DNA from 2 places in the Pseudarthrobacter sp. DSP2-3-2b1 genome. Region 1 is predicted to be linked to the other one. Evidence: riboswitches for the same ligand, from Rfam matches in the RefSeq annotation. Region 1 holds a riboswitch; the other holds the start of a gene.

Region 1 (7,120 bases):
ATCAGGACGCCCGAGGGACGCGGATCCTGGGGCTGCTGCAGGCGGGCAGTCTCAGTGCGCTTCTGTGCGTTGACTGTTGGGTCGCCGAACGTGGAACGGACGACGTCGAGCGCGGAACCGGGCGTGCCTGCTGGGGCCACAGCGACGGCAGCGTAGCTCTCAGCGCCGCTTACGAGTGACTGTGCGTAAGCGCGGATTTCCTGGGCCAGCTTGGCAATGGACGTTCCGGCAGCCGCGGCGGTCTCTTCATCAATGCCCATGTACAGGACGAAGCCACGGGCCAGGTTCTCGTTGGCAACGGGCCGTACGGCGTCGGCTCCGGCAATAACGGGCGTCGGTGCGGTGAGCGGAGCGGCTTCGACGGGCTGGACGGCGCGGAGCTGGCCGTAGGAGTTGGGGTTGTAGCCCTGGGGTGCGTAGGCGGGCGCCTGGATGCCGGCGCCGGGGCCGCCGGGGCCGAATGCCGGGCGGGCACCGAAGCCTTGGCGGAGGCCTGAGGCCTGGGGGGCCTTGCCTGCGTTACGGACGGAGATGTGGACGTATCCGGATGCAACGGTCATGTTTGCTTACCTCAATGTGAATGGCCGTCATCGCGGCTCGAATGCTGGTTTTCCCCGCAATGAAAACTGGGGAGGGGCGCCCTACGCTGGGCTGGGGGCGAATGCCTAAGAACTTCGTGGGGTCTGAAGGTCAGGCGTGCATTCGACAACAGCGAGTGTCGGCAGCAGCGGGTGTGCTGGGCCAATATTCTGCGGCTGCAGGTGCTGTTGAGTTCTTGTTCACAATTGAAAGTGTGCAACGTAACAATGAAAACTTGCAAGTAACAAAGGCCCATTAGTTCCGCATTGTGAGACAAAAGGGCTATATGTGCCGTAGATCACGATTCTGGAATGGCGATGAATTCGCGGTTGCAGTCAACAAACGCGGTGCTTCAGCGGGCTAGTCCCGAATATGCTTCGGGCCAACGCGACTTTCTGGCGAGAAAATTCATCCCTGTAAGAGTTCCCGGAATTGCTCTCTCGTTTTGGCCTTCTGTCCACCCCCAAAGGCTATATCTGCGCTTTGGCCCGGTGGGGCACCCAACCCCGGCAGCTGAGGAGCACCCCCTTCGTGCCCGGCGTTACCCACATACGACCGGAAACGGGAAGCGTCCTTAATTCAGCTCGCTAGGCTGGGATTCACAGCACGCTCACAGGAACCCCATAGCGCGCGCTAACCGAAGGATCGGAGAGTTGTCACATGGCCACCTCGCACTCCATGACCAACAACCTCCCGCAGCTCACCCACCCGGACGGCTCCCCCATCCGCGCCCTGGTGGTTGACGACGAACCCAGCCTCTCCGAGCTCATGAGCATGGGGCTGCGCATGGCGGGCTGGTCTGTTGCCGTGGCCGCCGATGGCCCCGAGGCCGTCAAACTCGCCAAGGAGTTCCGCCCGGACGTCCTGGTATTGGATGTGATGCTGCCAGGGTTCGACGGCGTTGAGCTGCTGGGCAGGATCAGGGCCTTCGCACCCGAGGTTCCGGCCCTTTTCCTGACGGCCAAAGACGCCGTCCAGGACCGGATCGTCGGCCTGGCTGCCGGCGGGGACGATTACGTCACCAAGCCATTCAGCATGGAAGAAGTCCTGCTGCGGCTGCACCGTCTGGTTCAGCGGTCCGGTGTCGCCGCTATGGACACCGCCGAGCTCGTGGTGGGCGATCTTGTCCTCAACATCGACACCCGCGAGGTGAGCCGCGCCGGCGACGACCTCCAGCTCACTGCCACCCAGTTCGAACTGCTCCGCTACCTGATGGAAAACCCCAAACGAGTGATCAGTAAGGCTCAAATCCTGGACCGCGTCTGGAACTACGATTTCGGCGGACAGGCCAACATCGTGGAACTCTACATTTCCTACCTCCGCAAAAAAGTCGACTCGGTACACCCGCCCATGATCCACACCGTGCGCGGCGCCGGCTACGTCATCAAGCCTGCGGAGTAGCGCCGCCATGTCGCCGCCGCGGGCAACCCCGCCACCCACACGGAGCTGGCTCAAACCCGCCACCTGGCACCTGCGCACCCGCCTTGTATTGCTAGCCATGGCCCTGCTGGTAGCCATCTGCGGCTCTGTAGGACTGTTCAGCTACGCCTCGATGGACTCTTTCCTCACCCGGCAACTCGACGAACAGTTGACCCAGGCCGCCGCCCGGTCCAACGATCCCGGCCGGCCCCCCGCGGGCGGATTCAACGGCAGGGACCCGCTGGACGCCCGTGGCCAAAGTGTCGGAACCCTCAACGCGCGGATCGTGAACGGCCAGATCAACAGCGGCGGCTACCTCGACTCGGACACCACGCGCTCCGCCCTCAGCTCAGAGGACAAGCAAACCCTGCTTGCCTTGGCGCAGAACGGAAATCCCGTGGACCGTTCGCTGTCCAACGGGGATTATCGGATTGTCGCCGTGGCGACCGGCTACGGCGACGTCCTGGTGACCGGCCTTCCGCTCGCAGCCAAGGAAAGCACCCTCGCCTCGCTGGTGTGGACGTTCACATTCGTTTCCCTCGGCGGCCTGGCGCTGATTGGCCTTGCCGGGACCGTGCTCATCCGGCGCACTATGAAGCCGCTGGAGCAGCTCTCGGAGGTCGCCACCCGAGTCTCGCAGCTCCCCCTGGATGCCGGTGAGGTGGCACTCGCGGTGCGCGTCCCGCCGTCGAACTCTAATCCCGGAACCGAGGTAGGCAGCGTCGGGCACGCGCTCAACCTCATGCTGGACAACGTGGCCAATGCCCTGGAGGCGCGGCAGAAGAGCGAAACCAAAGTGCGGCAGTTCGTGGCCGACGCGTCCCACGAACTCCGCACCCCGCTGACGGCCATCCGCGGTTACACAGAGCTAATGCGGATGACCGAAAACTTCACGCCGGACGGCCGGAAATCGCTGGCCCGCGTGCAGAGCCAGTCCGAACGCATGACGGCCCTGGTGGAGGACCTTCTCCTGCTCGCCCGGCTCGACGAAGGCCAGCCGCTGAAACTGGGCGAAGTGGACCTCACCCAACTGGTAATTGAGACCGTCAGTGACGAAAAAGTTATGGCCCCGGGTCACAGCTGGCGTCTCGAGCTGCCGGATGAGCCGATCGCTGTCACCGGCGATGCATCGCAGTTGCGCCAGGTTCTGGTGAACCTGCTCTCCAACGCCCGCAAGCACACGCCTCCCGGCACCACGGTGGTGACCGGCGTCTGCAGCGCAGCTGATGGGAGCGCCGAAGTAACGGTAACGGACGACGGCGGCGGCATGCCGGCTGACTTCGTGGACCAGGCGTTTTCGCGCTTTGCCCGCGCAGACGCTGCCCGGGCGGGCACGGCACCGGCCTCCGGATCTGCGGCTTCCGAAGGCACCAGCGGACTCGGCTTGTCCATCGTCCAGTCGATCGTGGAGGCTCACGGCGGAACGGTGACCGTAGATTCCGGCCCCGGCAAGACTGTTTTCAAGCTTCGCCTGCCCTTCGCCCACTGACCCTGCAAGCCGACACACCGCCGTCGTGATCTCCGTTACCAAAATGTGACTTAAGCGCTGAGCTCCTGTACCGTCGATTAGGTGCAGCTCTATCGGGCTGCATATCCGGATGACGCCAAGCTCTGCCGCTTCCCGGATTCCGCGTTCAGAGGCAGAGGCGGGGGACCCACGGTCCCGGGCCACGAGTGCCCTTGGGGTTAAGCCAGCACGTGATTTTCCGTGTGGCCGGATGCCCTCATCCGAACCCGACAGCTAACTCCGTAGGTGTGAGAGGCGATCCATCATGTCTGAATTCAAGGTACAAACGCGCCCTGAGAACGGGTCAGAGAAACTGCACGGCCGCCATGAAGTTACCGAGGCAGGCGCGGCACCGGGAGCTACCGAGTCCGGCTCCCCCACGTCACCCCGCGCAAAATTCCCGTCCTTTGGCCGCCGCGCAGCCGTATTCACCGCGGCGTGCGCCCTCCTTGTAGGCGTCGGCGCCGCAGGCCATGCCTCGGACGCCAATTTCCTGACGGCCAGCGAGACTGCGCCGGCTTCCGGTGCCTCCGCTGACGCGGATTCCAACCTGAGCTTCGAAAAGGCCGAGATCCAGGCCAAGCCTTCCCCGGAAGCCGCGCCGGCCGAAATCAGCGTCGCGCCTCAGGCTGCCGAGCCGGCACCCGCGGCTCCTGCGCCTGACCCTGCTCCTGCGCCCGCCCCGGCACCTGAGCCTGCCCCGGCGCCCGCTCCCGTTGTAGCAATTGATGACCCGGCCGGCGCCCAGGCGTACGCCGCCGGGCAGCTAGCCTCCTACGGCTGGGCGGCTGACCAGATGCAGTGCCTGAAGACGCTCTGGACCAAGGAATCCGATTGGACCACCACGGCCACCAACCCCAGCAGCGGCGCGTATGGCATCGTCCAGTCGCTGCCTGCGGAGAAGATGGCGAGCGCCGGTGCGGATTACCGCACCAATTACCGCACGCAGATCAACTGGGGCCTGAACTACATCCAGGAGCGCTACCAGTCGCCCTGCGGCGCGCTGAACTTCCACCTCTCCAACAACTGGTACTAAGCCGCACCACTGGTACTAAGCCGCACACAACTGATACCAGCCGCACAGCCGGTAACAGCCGCACACCCGATACCGGCCGAACAAGGACCTGGCGCAGCCCGTACCGGACGCTACTGGTCCCGCCAGCTGTAGTACCAGCTGGCCCAGCATCTGTTGGCGCCGCGCCCGCCGGGGCATACTGGGGCCATGGAATTCACCACCACCATTCTCGGCAGCGGCAACAAGACCGGCATAGAGGTTCCGCCGGAGGTGGTTGCCGGACTCGGAGCGGGCAAGCGACCTCCGGTGGTGGTGACCATCAACGGCAAAAGCTACCGCAGCAGCATCGCCGTGATGGGCGGGCAGAACCTGATCGCTGTCAGCGAGCACAACCGCGAGTTCACCGGCGTTTCAGCCGGTGACACCGTGGAGGTGCACGTCGAGCTGGACACGCAGCCCCGCATAGTCGAGGTTCCGGACGACCTTGCCGCGGCCTTGGCTGCCGAACCTGACGCGCAGGCGTTCTATGCCACGCTCAGCTACAGCGGTCAGCGGCGTTATGTGGAACCCCTCGCGGACGCCAAGACACCGGAGACCCGGGCACGGCGGATCGCGAAGGTAGTTGCCGATCTCAAAGCTGGAAAGAAATAGTCCTTAGTCCCTGCGCATCTGCAGCCACAGAAGCGGTAACTGCTGAGTAGTCCGGGATATGCAGGACGCCGGGCGGCAGCGCTCCAGTGTTGGCTCCCACTGCGATGGTCCGGATGCCGGCGGCCACCCCGGCAGCAATTCCTGCCGGCGCATCTTCAAACACCACGGCGTCCCCGGGCTCCACGCCCAACAGGCGTGCCGCCGTCAGGTAGCCCTCAGGGTGCGGCTTGCCGAAGGTCACAACGTCAGCCGTCACGGACGTGCCTGGCATTGCGAGTCCGGCGGCGTCCATCCTGATATCCGCCAGAATCCGGTCGGCGGACGTCACCAGCGCCACGGCGTCGGCGGGCAAGCTTGCGAGCAGCCGGGCGGCCCCGGGCAGGGCGATGATGCCGGCAGTCCGCACCCGTTCCATGGCACTAAGTTCCTCGGTGAGCGCCAGGACATCCGACCCCGCCGGAGCGAACCGCCGCACCGTATCGACGGCCTGGACACCATGGGAGGTCCGCAGGATTTCGGCAATGTCCAGGCTGTACCGGGCCGCGAACTCACCCCATACCTCCTCCACCACAGCCGTGGAGTCCACCAGGGTTCCGTCCATGTCAAAGAGGACGGCACGGCAGGTGAGCGTGCGTGCTGCAGAAGGAGCGGGGAGGGTCATGCTCCCCATTTTGCCTTGCGCGGATTCGCCATACGGCTTTACCCGGCGCGCTATGTTCCGGGTCCGGGGATGTCGCGCCCGGGGATGTACTGCACGGCCCATTTGTTGCCGTCCGGATCCGCAAAATAGACGAAGTGACCCCAGTCCTGCACGTCAATATCGCTGACATCCACGCCGTTGTTTTTCAGGTGGTCGTGGGCCGCCTGGATGTCAGTGACCACGAGCTGCAGGTTCGGCGCACTGCCCGGCGGGGCATCCGTGAGCCCCTCGCCGATGCTGATGGAGCAGGCGGAGCCAGTCGGGGTGAGTTGGACGAAGCGGATTCCGTCAGTGGGCCGTTCGTCGAAGTCCGCGTTGAAACCTACTTTGTTGACGTAGAAGTCCTTGGCGCGGTCGACGTCGGATACGGGCACAAAAACGAGTTCAAGTTTCCAGTCCATCCGCACAGGGTAGCGGCGGGGCTGGGAATCCGGTAGGGCCGGCTGCCCTCTGTCAGCCTGCGATGCCATAGAGGCGGTCGCCTGCGTCGCCGAGCCCGGGGACGATGTACGACTTCTCGTTGAGCTTCTCGTCGATGGACGCCAGGACGATGGTTACGTTGGCGTCGGCCAGTTCTTCCTCCAGCTTGGCCAGACCCTCCGGTGCGGCCAGGAGGCAAATGCAGGTCACATCCGAAGCGCCACGCTTGAACAGGAACTTGATGGCTTCGCGCAGAGTGCCGCCGGTGGCCAGCATGGGATCCAGCACGAAAATCTGCCGGTCGGTGAGGTCCTCGGGGAGTCGCTCGGCGTAGGTGATGATGTCCAGGGTCTCTTCATCCCGGGCCATGCCCAGGAAACCCACTTCGGCGGTGGGGACGAGCTTGGTCATGCCTTCGAGCATGCCCAGGCCGGCGCGGAGAATGGGAACCACCAGCGGAGTGGGCTTGGTGAAGGCGGTTCCCACCGTGGTGCTGACCGGAGTCTCGATGGTGACCGGCTGGGTGCGGACCTCGCGGGTGGCCTCGTAAGCCAGGAGGGTCACCAGCTCTTCCGTCAGCTGCCGGAAGACCGGTGACGGGGTGTTCTTGTCCCTCAGGACGGTGAGCTTATGGGCGACCAGCGGGTGGTCCACAACGAGAGTGCGCATGGGTCAAAACTATCACCCGGGCGCAGAGCCACCGCCCGAGGATCCACCGCCTGCACCGCGTTCAGTTGAGCCCCCTGTTGAGCCCTGAACACGCGCACCATCTTCGGTGTGGTCGTCCCGCAGGACCGGGTGTTCGAACGTGGGAGCCGGCCCGGCATGC
Region 2 (7,120 bases), on a different contig from region 1:
AACAGAAGCGGCAGGCCGTCGTCGTCGGTGCCCAGCACCGAACTCTCGCTGCGCAGGATCGCTTTGGCGCCCGGCGGGATCAGTCCGCCGGTGACAATGGGACTCGCCTGGTGCGGGGCCAGCCGCTGGCCGGCCTCGGCAACAATCCAGGGGCCGCTGCCGTTGACCGCCCAGCCATCCATCGCGGAGGACGCGTAGTGCGGCATGTCATGCAAGGCCGTGATGTCTTCAGCCAGAACCCTGCCGAGGGCCTGCCCCAACGGCACCCGTCCCGGGGGAATGGGCGTGGCGGCGTCGAAGGCCGCCTTGCGTGCTTCCTCCCACGTATGGGCCAGGTGGTGTGCCGGGGGTTGCTGCGGGGCCGGGCTTTCGTCTGCGTCGCCAGGGGCGGCAGTCATCCGACGGGCATCATTCGACGGGCGTCCCTGCGGACTGGGCGTCGTAGTCTTTGGCCAGTGAGCGGGCAACGTCCATGGCGGAGGACATGGACACAGCATCGGTGGCCTGTCCGGATCCGGCCGCCAGACCGGCTGCGAAACCAGCAATGAAGGTGGTCAACGGGGCCGCAGGGCGCACTACTGAATGCGCGGCCACCCCGGCCAGCGACAGGATCGCGTTGACATCGATCTGGACGTCCTCCAGCTCGTAGGCCTGAAGCAGCGCCCGGCACCACTCTTCCAGTGTCTCGTCCTGGTTCTTCACGCTCAGTCTCCCAAATCATCTGCGGCGGCGTCTGGCTGCGAACCACTCAGTGGTTCCACGCCGGCCACTCCAAGTGCGGCGGCATCGTCCCAGGTGTCCACGTCAGCTGTGGAGCCCGCCGGGACGGCGACAAGCTGCACGTCCAGCCTAGCAAGGAGTGAGGTGACCGAAGCGTTCGTCAGGCCTCCCACTGCCGCCCGTTCGTCCACAGCACGTTGTAGCGCGGGTGTGCTATAAAATCCGACGAGGGGCTGGCGCCGCCCGTCCTCCGAAACAGCAACAACTCCGTCCGGCTGTCCGGCTCCTGCGGTACCCAACATTTTCCTGAGCTCTGCGACCGCACGCTCCACATGGGGCATGTCGCAGGCCAGCACCAGGGTGAAGGGCGGACGTTTTCCGCCCACGGCGGCCAGGCGCGCAAGCCCGGCCCCGATCGCGGCGGCGGGGCCACCGTAGACCGGTTCCTCCCGGCAGCCGAGCAGCCCGGCAGGCAATTCAGCAGGATAGGGACCAACCACAACGGCGGCCCGGGCTCCCCCGGCAGCGGCGGCCGAGCGGCGGAGGAGCGTATCGCCGTCGTACGTCAGGCTCTGCTTCGGCACGCCTCCCAGCCGTGACGAACGGCCGCCGGCAAGGATAACGGCGTCAAAGGGCACAGGGTCAGGATCCACACTCCCAGCCTAACCGTGCGGCCACGGCCGCGGCAGTCCACGGGGCGCAGGCGAGCTGGGAGGAGACTCTGTGAAGGTGGCGGTCAGGCAGCCCGTTCAGGCAACAGGAAGGGGTCCCACGCGGGCGTAGGCTTTTCGAGTTCCTTGATCTGCCAGATGGTGCCGTGGGGCGGCTCGGGAACAATCCTCAGCTTCCAGCCCATTTCAGAGGGCGTGTGGTCACCTTTGGTGTTGTTGCACCGGAGGCAGGCCGCGACGAGGTTCTCCCAGGAGTCCGTACCGCCGCGGGATTTCGGCTGGACATGGTCGATCGTGTGGGCTGCTTTTCCGCAGTAGGCGCACCGGTGGCCGTCCCGCCGCAGTACCCCGCGGCGGCTCACGGCAGTGCTGTGGTTGTATCTCGGGCGGATGTAGCGGTTCAGGAGGATCACGGACGGGCGGCCCAATATCTCCTGCGGTCCCACCACGGGATCTTCGCCTTCGGCAACAACACTCGCCTTGCCGGTAAGCACAAGGACGAGCGCCCGGCGGAAGGTGATCACCGCCAGCGGTTCATATCCAGCATTCAGAACGAGAGTGCGCATGCACGTACCTCTTTGTGGCCGCACCCGTCAGGGGCACGAGGGCCGGCTGCCCCCGGCATAATCCGGGCTATGGATCGACACCACAAGAGTAAACAAAGAAACCCGTGATTAACTAATCGCCGGCACGGGAACACCGTCGTGTCGGGCACTGGTTCCTCCCCGTGGCGGGGCCGCTCCCCCACTGCCGGTCCCCCAAGGTCGCTCCCCCCAGTGCCGCCCCCCCCTGCCGGTCCCCCGTGAGGCGGCCCGGGACAGCAAAGGACCCCCGCCGGGTGGCGGGGGTCCTTGAAGCTGAAGCAGCTGCTAGGAAACGCGGATGAAAACCGGTCCCGAGCCAACGTTGGCGCTGAATACAACGGTCTGGTTGCCGTTGTAGCCGCCGTGCACTGCCTGGCCGTTGCCGGCGTACACAGCGATGTGGGCAACGCCCGCGCCGCCGTCGGCGTAGTAGATCAGGTCGCCCGGCTGAGCTTCGGCGGCACTCACGGTGCGGCCCAGGCCCAGGTAGCCCGCGGGCCAGTCGTGGAAGTTGATGCCAACGGCAGCCAGGGAGTTGGTCACCAGCATGGTGCAGTCCTGCATAACACCGAGCTGTGCGTAGGCAGCGGAGAGGATTGCTGCTCCCTTGCCGCTGGCAGCAACCGGTGCCGGTGCGGCCGGAGCCGCGGCGGTGGTCACCTTGACAGCAGCGGCGCGGGCCGGAGCAGCGGCGGGAGCTGCTGCTTCCTGCACCTCAACCTCGGGCTCAGGTGCCTCAACAACGGGAGCCGGTGACGTGGTGACAGCAGGCTTCTCGTAGGAGATCGCAATGGTGGATTCAGCGGAGATTACTGCCGGGGCGGAGACCTCAAGCTCAAGGTTCGAGACCGGGGACACTTCACGCTGGACGCTGGTGTCGGCGGCGTTTGCCGCGATACCGCTGGTGAGGACCAGGCCGGAGGCAGCAGCGATAACCGCTGCCTGGCGGCCCATGCCGCCGGCGTTGTCGCCGACAGCCTTGGCAATGACAGCCAGCGAGTTGGTCTTGGTGGTGACCTCGGCGCGGTGCCGTGCAACTGTTGCACGAGTAGTCATTAATTTTCTCTCTTTCGATTTCCTCAGGACCGCGTGGGCAGGCCAGGGTTTGGACGCGCCGGCATCTTGGGGGTACGTCGGCACGTCCCGAACGGGGATTTAGCGAAAGGTTCAGGCGGCATTGGTCCTGCAGCGCGAGGCTGCAGGATTATTGCCCGGCAGGAACCGGGAGCGGTGGTTAGTTAGCCGCCCATGGTGAAGAAGGAGGAGGTGCCCGTGGAGGCCGCCGAGTGGAGCAGCGTGCCCTGTCCCGGGTTGAGCGCGCTGATCATCATGCCGTTGCCGACGTAGATACCAACGTGCGCGCCGCCATTCTGCATGACCAGGTCACCGGGGACCGGCGTGGAGGTCGGCTTCATTGCGGTCCAGGCATTGACGCGGGGAATGCTGATGCCTGCCTGGGCGTAGACCCACTGGGTGAAGCCGGAGCAGTCCCAGCCGCTGGGAGAAGTGCCGCCCCAGACGTAGGGGCTGCCGATGCCGGTGTAGGCAATGGCTGCCAGGCCGGAGCCGGAGGCAGTGGAGACGGCGTCCGCGAGCTTGCTCGGAGCCTTCTCCGTAGCGTCAGTACCCTCGGTAGCGGTAGCCGCGGCGGTCTCAGTGGCCGTCGACTGCGCACGGACCGGTTCGATCTTCGGCGCGGCGGTGGTGGTGACCACCGGGCGTTCGAAGGAAACGGTGGCCGTGGGAGCCGCGGTGACGGCCAGGGCGGCCTGGGCTGACTCGGTGGAGGCGGACACGCCGGCGGTGGAATCCGCAGCGTTGGCCGGAAGTCCCATGGTCAGGATCAGACCTGACGCGGCTGCGATGACTGCAGCCTGGCGACCTACGGTCCCGGCGTTTGCACTGACCGCCTTGGACACTGAGCCCATGGGGTTGGTGCGAACCGTTTGCGCACGGTGGCGCGCAGAATTATGGCGTGAAGACACGAAGGTAGCCTCTCCCAATGCCTGCGAGGTGAGCTGTCGGATTCGGATGGGAGTGCACCCGGCCACGCGGCTTCCTGGGAAGCTTTGCGACTTAACCCCAAGGCCTTCAGAATCAAAGGCCAAAATTGGTTCCCCCGCCCCTGCCAGACGAATTCATGCGAACGGACCTTGAGCGGTGGCAGAGCTAGGCAATCCACTCAAGAACGTCAGCTTCGGAAAAGCTGGCGCGAGTTAGACGTTACAGGACTTCCAGACCAATGTCACATTCAGGTCACGGCATGTCACCGAGATTTGATAGTTGGCCATCATTTGACTCAAAGCCACCCTGTGGGGTCCACGACTTCGCCGTTGACCTGGACCTCGAAGTGGAGGTGGCAGCCCGTGGAGGCGCCGGTGGTTCCGCTGAGCGCAATGACATCGCCGCGGCTGACGGTCTGGCCCATGGTCACGCTGGCGGAGGACAGGTGGTTGTACGTGGTTTCAAGGCCATTGCCGTGATCCACCACGACGCGGTTGCCGCCGCCGTACTGGTGCCAGCCAACGAAGGTGACCGTGCCGCTTGCGGCGGCCTGGACAGACGTCCCGCACTGTGCCGCAAAGTCCTGGCCCCGGTGGAAGTCTCCGGAGCCGCCGGTGATGGGGCTGATCCGGAAGCCGAACGGAGAGGCGGTGGCCAGTTGCGCCAGAGGCGCGCCGAGACTTCCCGCGGAGGCTGCACGGGTGATGGATCCGGCTGACTGCGCGCTCAACAGCTGCTTGAGCTTGCCGTCCGGATCGCCCTTCGTGACGACCGAAGAGCGGCTGAAATCGATCTGCGCGCCGGCGGCGGCGGAGATTTCGGGCTGCGGGGCGGCGGAAACAGCCGAGGCCGGCTGCCCCTGCTCCGGCTGGGCCATCACAGGGCTGGTAGCGGGAACCGTCACGGTAAGGACCAGGCCGGTTGCGGCCAGGGCGATGCCGGCTTTTTGGCCGATGCCGCTGGCCGAGGCGAATTCAGTGATCTGCCGGAAGGGTCCGCGGCGGCGGCGTGCTTCGCGCTGTGAATCGCGGGGCCTGTCGGCGGTAGTGACTTCGGCCGCACGCGGCGCCGAAGCGGGGCCCGCCGCGCGGCGGCGGCCCCTGGAGTATTGCGTGGTCAAAAATGTTCCTCTCTGGATAGCCTGCGAAGTTAGCTGTCGGATTCGGGTCAGAGAGATCAAAGACCCGGTCCGCCGTGACAAGCACTTGGCGCAGAAATATCCCGTGAGGATTCTTCATTGGAAGAGGCTTGCTGCTGACGGACTACACCCCAAGGCAGCCTTGGCTGCCGGTTGTGGTTCCCCCGCCTCTGCCAGTTAGTGACTCGTGCACCTGGTCCGCTGGCAGAGCTCGGCTCCGGATCAGGTAACGCTTTTGTATCGACGTTCTGTTAAAACTATAAATGATTAAGCAGGACAGTAACAATTCCGTTATCTTTGCAGATCCGCTGTCACTGCGCTAAAGAAGGCCGCGCCGAGCCCCCTAGTCCCTTCGAGCAGGCACAACCGACCCGTCAGCCGACGGACACGAATACGTGCGCCGCCACTTCAGGAGGGAGTTCGAGAGCCCCTTCGATGCCCGGCACGCGGACGGAGATGTACTCCCCGACTCGCTCCAGGGTGACCGAAGCGCCGGGGCGGATCCCGCCTTCATCCAGCTGGACCAGCAGTTCGGGCTCCACCTGGATGGGCTCCGCCAGGCGGCTGACTTTGACGCTGGAATCAGGCCCGTAGCCCTGCATGGCCTCCAGGAGATTAATCACACCGTCGTCAAGAAGCGAGGCCGGCGCTCCGCCCAGTGCGGCCAGCCCTGGGATGGGGTTGCCATACGGGGACTCCGTGGGATGGTTCAGCAGTTCGTAGATGCGCCGTTCAACCCGCTCGCTCATCACATGTTCCCACCGGCACGCTTCGTCGTGGACATAGGCCCAGTCGAGGCCAATCACGTCCGCCAGGAGGCGTTCTGCGAGACGGTGCTTGCGCATGACTTCGGTGGCCCGCTTGCGCCCGGTTTCGGTCAGCTCCAGGTGGCGGTCCCCGGAAACCACAACCAGCCCGTCACGTTCCATCCGGCCGATCGTCTGGGACACCGTGGGCCCCGAGTGCCGCAGCCGTTCGGCGATGCGGGCGCGAAGAGCAACAATGTGCTCTTCCTCAAGCTCCAAAATGGTCCGAAGATACATCTCGGTGGTATCAATCAGATCCGTCATACAGCTCAGCTCCTCGAGCGCAGTACCTTGCGTTGTCCCACCGTATCGCGTCCGGCGCAGCGGCGAGGTCCGGTGAAAAGCCTAGCCTATTTTGATTTTGTCCGGATAATTCCGGCCCCTGCAGCATCCGGGCATTCTGTCTCATTGACTGGACTATGACGGTGCCGGTTCGGTGCCAAATAGCCGGTTCAGGCAGAATAAAAGAGGCCCTTGGTCCAGTCACTGCCGGCCACCCCACCGTCCTTCGGACATGAGTCATGTCAAACGCCGAAATTTGGAGCCCCTGTGAGCGAAACCAGCATCACTATTCCTGCCGATCTGCTGCCAAAGGACGGACGGTTCGGCGCAGGCCCCTCCAAGGTCAGGCCTGAGCAGATCGAAGCGCTGTCCGCGGCATCAAAGACCATCCTGGGCACTTCGCACCGCCAGGCGCCGGTGAAGAACCTCGTGGGGTCCGTCCGCGAGGGCCTCAGCCAGTTCTTCCGCGCCCCTGAGGGCTATGAAGTGGTGCTGGGTGTCGGCGGGTCAACGGCGTTCTGGGATATCGCAAGTTTCGGCCTGGTGGAAACGAAGGCGCAGCACCTGTCCTTTGGGGAGTTCGGCTCCAAGTTCGCCTCGGCCACCAACAAGGCCCCGTTCCTTGACGCCTCGTCCATCATCACCTCGGAGCCCGGCACCCGCCCGGCGGCAAAGGCTGAAGCCGGAGTGGACGTGTACGCCTGGCCGCAGAACGAGACCTCCACGGGTGTGGCGGCGCCGGTCAAGCGCGTTGAAGGCGCCGATTCCGGTTCGCTGGTCCTTGTTGACGCCACCTCCGCGGCAGGCGGCCTGGACGTTGATGTTGCCGAGGCCGATGTGTACTACTTCGCACCGCAGAAGAACTTTGCTTCCGACGGCGGCCTGTGGCTTGGGCTGTTCTCCCCCGCCGCCCTG

What was found. A riboswitch is a leader RNA that binds a small molecule or an ion and turns the genes downstream of it on or off. The one in region 1 is predicted to bind cyclic di-AMP.
Region 2: linked by a shared signal. The riboswitch ahead of ACP7AX_RS02295 (peptidoglycan DD-metalloendopeptidase family protein) and the one ahead of ACP7AX_RS16970 (hypothetical protein) in region 1 are both predicted to bind cyclic di-AMP.

What each region holds. Positions count from the first base shown of each region.
Region 1 covers NZ_JAFCTI010000016.1:5,494-12,613, reverse strand. The annotation lists gene ACP7AX_RS16985 (winged helix-turn-helix domain-containing protein) at 1-560, opposite strand, end outside; gene ACP7AX_RS16980 (response regulator transcription factor) at 1,240-1,980, shown strand; gene ACP7AX_RS16975 (HAMP domain-containing sensor histidine kinase) at 1,988-3,487, shown strand; cyclic di-AMP (ydaO/yuaA leader) riboswitch at 3,615-3,765, shown strand; gene ACP7AX_RS16970 (hypothetical protein) at 3,771-4,541, shown strand; gene ACP7AX_RS16965 (YdeI/OmpD-associated family protein) at 4,728-5,171, shown strand; gene ACP7AX_RS16960 (HAD-IA family hydrolase) at 5,152-5,832, opposite strand; gene ACP7AX_RS16955 (glyoxalase superfamily protein) at 5,883-6,272, opposite strand; gene upp (uracil phosphoribosyltransferase) at 6,325-6,960, opposite strand; gene ACP7AX_RS16945 (phosphatase PAP2 family protein) at 6,973-7,120, opposite strand, start outside.
Region 2 covers NZ_JAFCTI010000001.1:529,106-536,225, forward strand. The annotation lists gene ACP7AX_RS02265 (molybdopterin molybdotransferase MoeA) at 1-398, opposite strand, end outside; gene ACP7AX_RS02270 (DUF6457 domain-containing protein) at 409-702, opposite strand; gene mobA (molybdenum cofactor guanylyltransferase) at 705-1,373, opposite strand; gene ACP7AX_RS02280 (HNH endonuclease) at 1,457-1,957, opposite strand; gene ACP7AX_RS02285 (NlpC/P60 family protein) at 2,261-3,031, opposite strand; gene ACP7AX_RS02290 (C40 family peptidase) at 3,214-3,903, opposite strand; cyclic di-AMP (ydaO/yuaA leader) riboswitch at 3,965-4,130, opposite strand; gene ACP7AX_RS02295 (peptidoglycan DD-metalloendopeptidase family protein) at 4,275-5,099, opposite strand; cyclic di-AMP (ydaO/yuaA leader) riboswitch at 5,103-5,313, opposite strand; gene ACP7AX_RS02300 (iron dependent repressor, metal binding and dimerization domain protein) at 5,492-6,187, opposite strand; gene serC (phosphoserine transaminase) at 6,473-7,120, shown strand, end outside.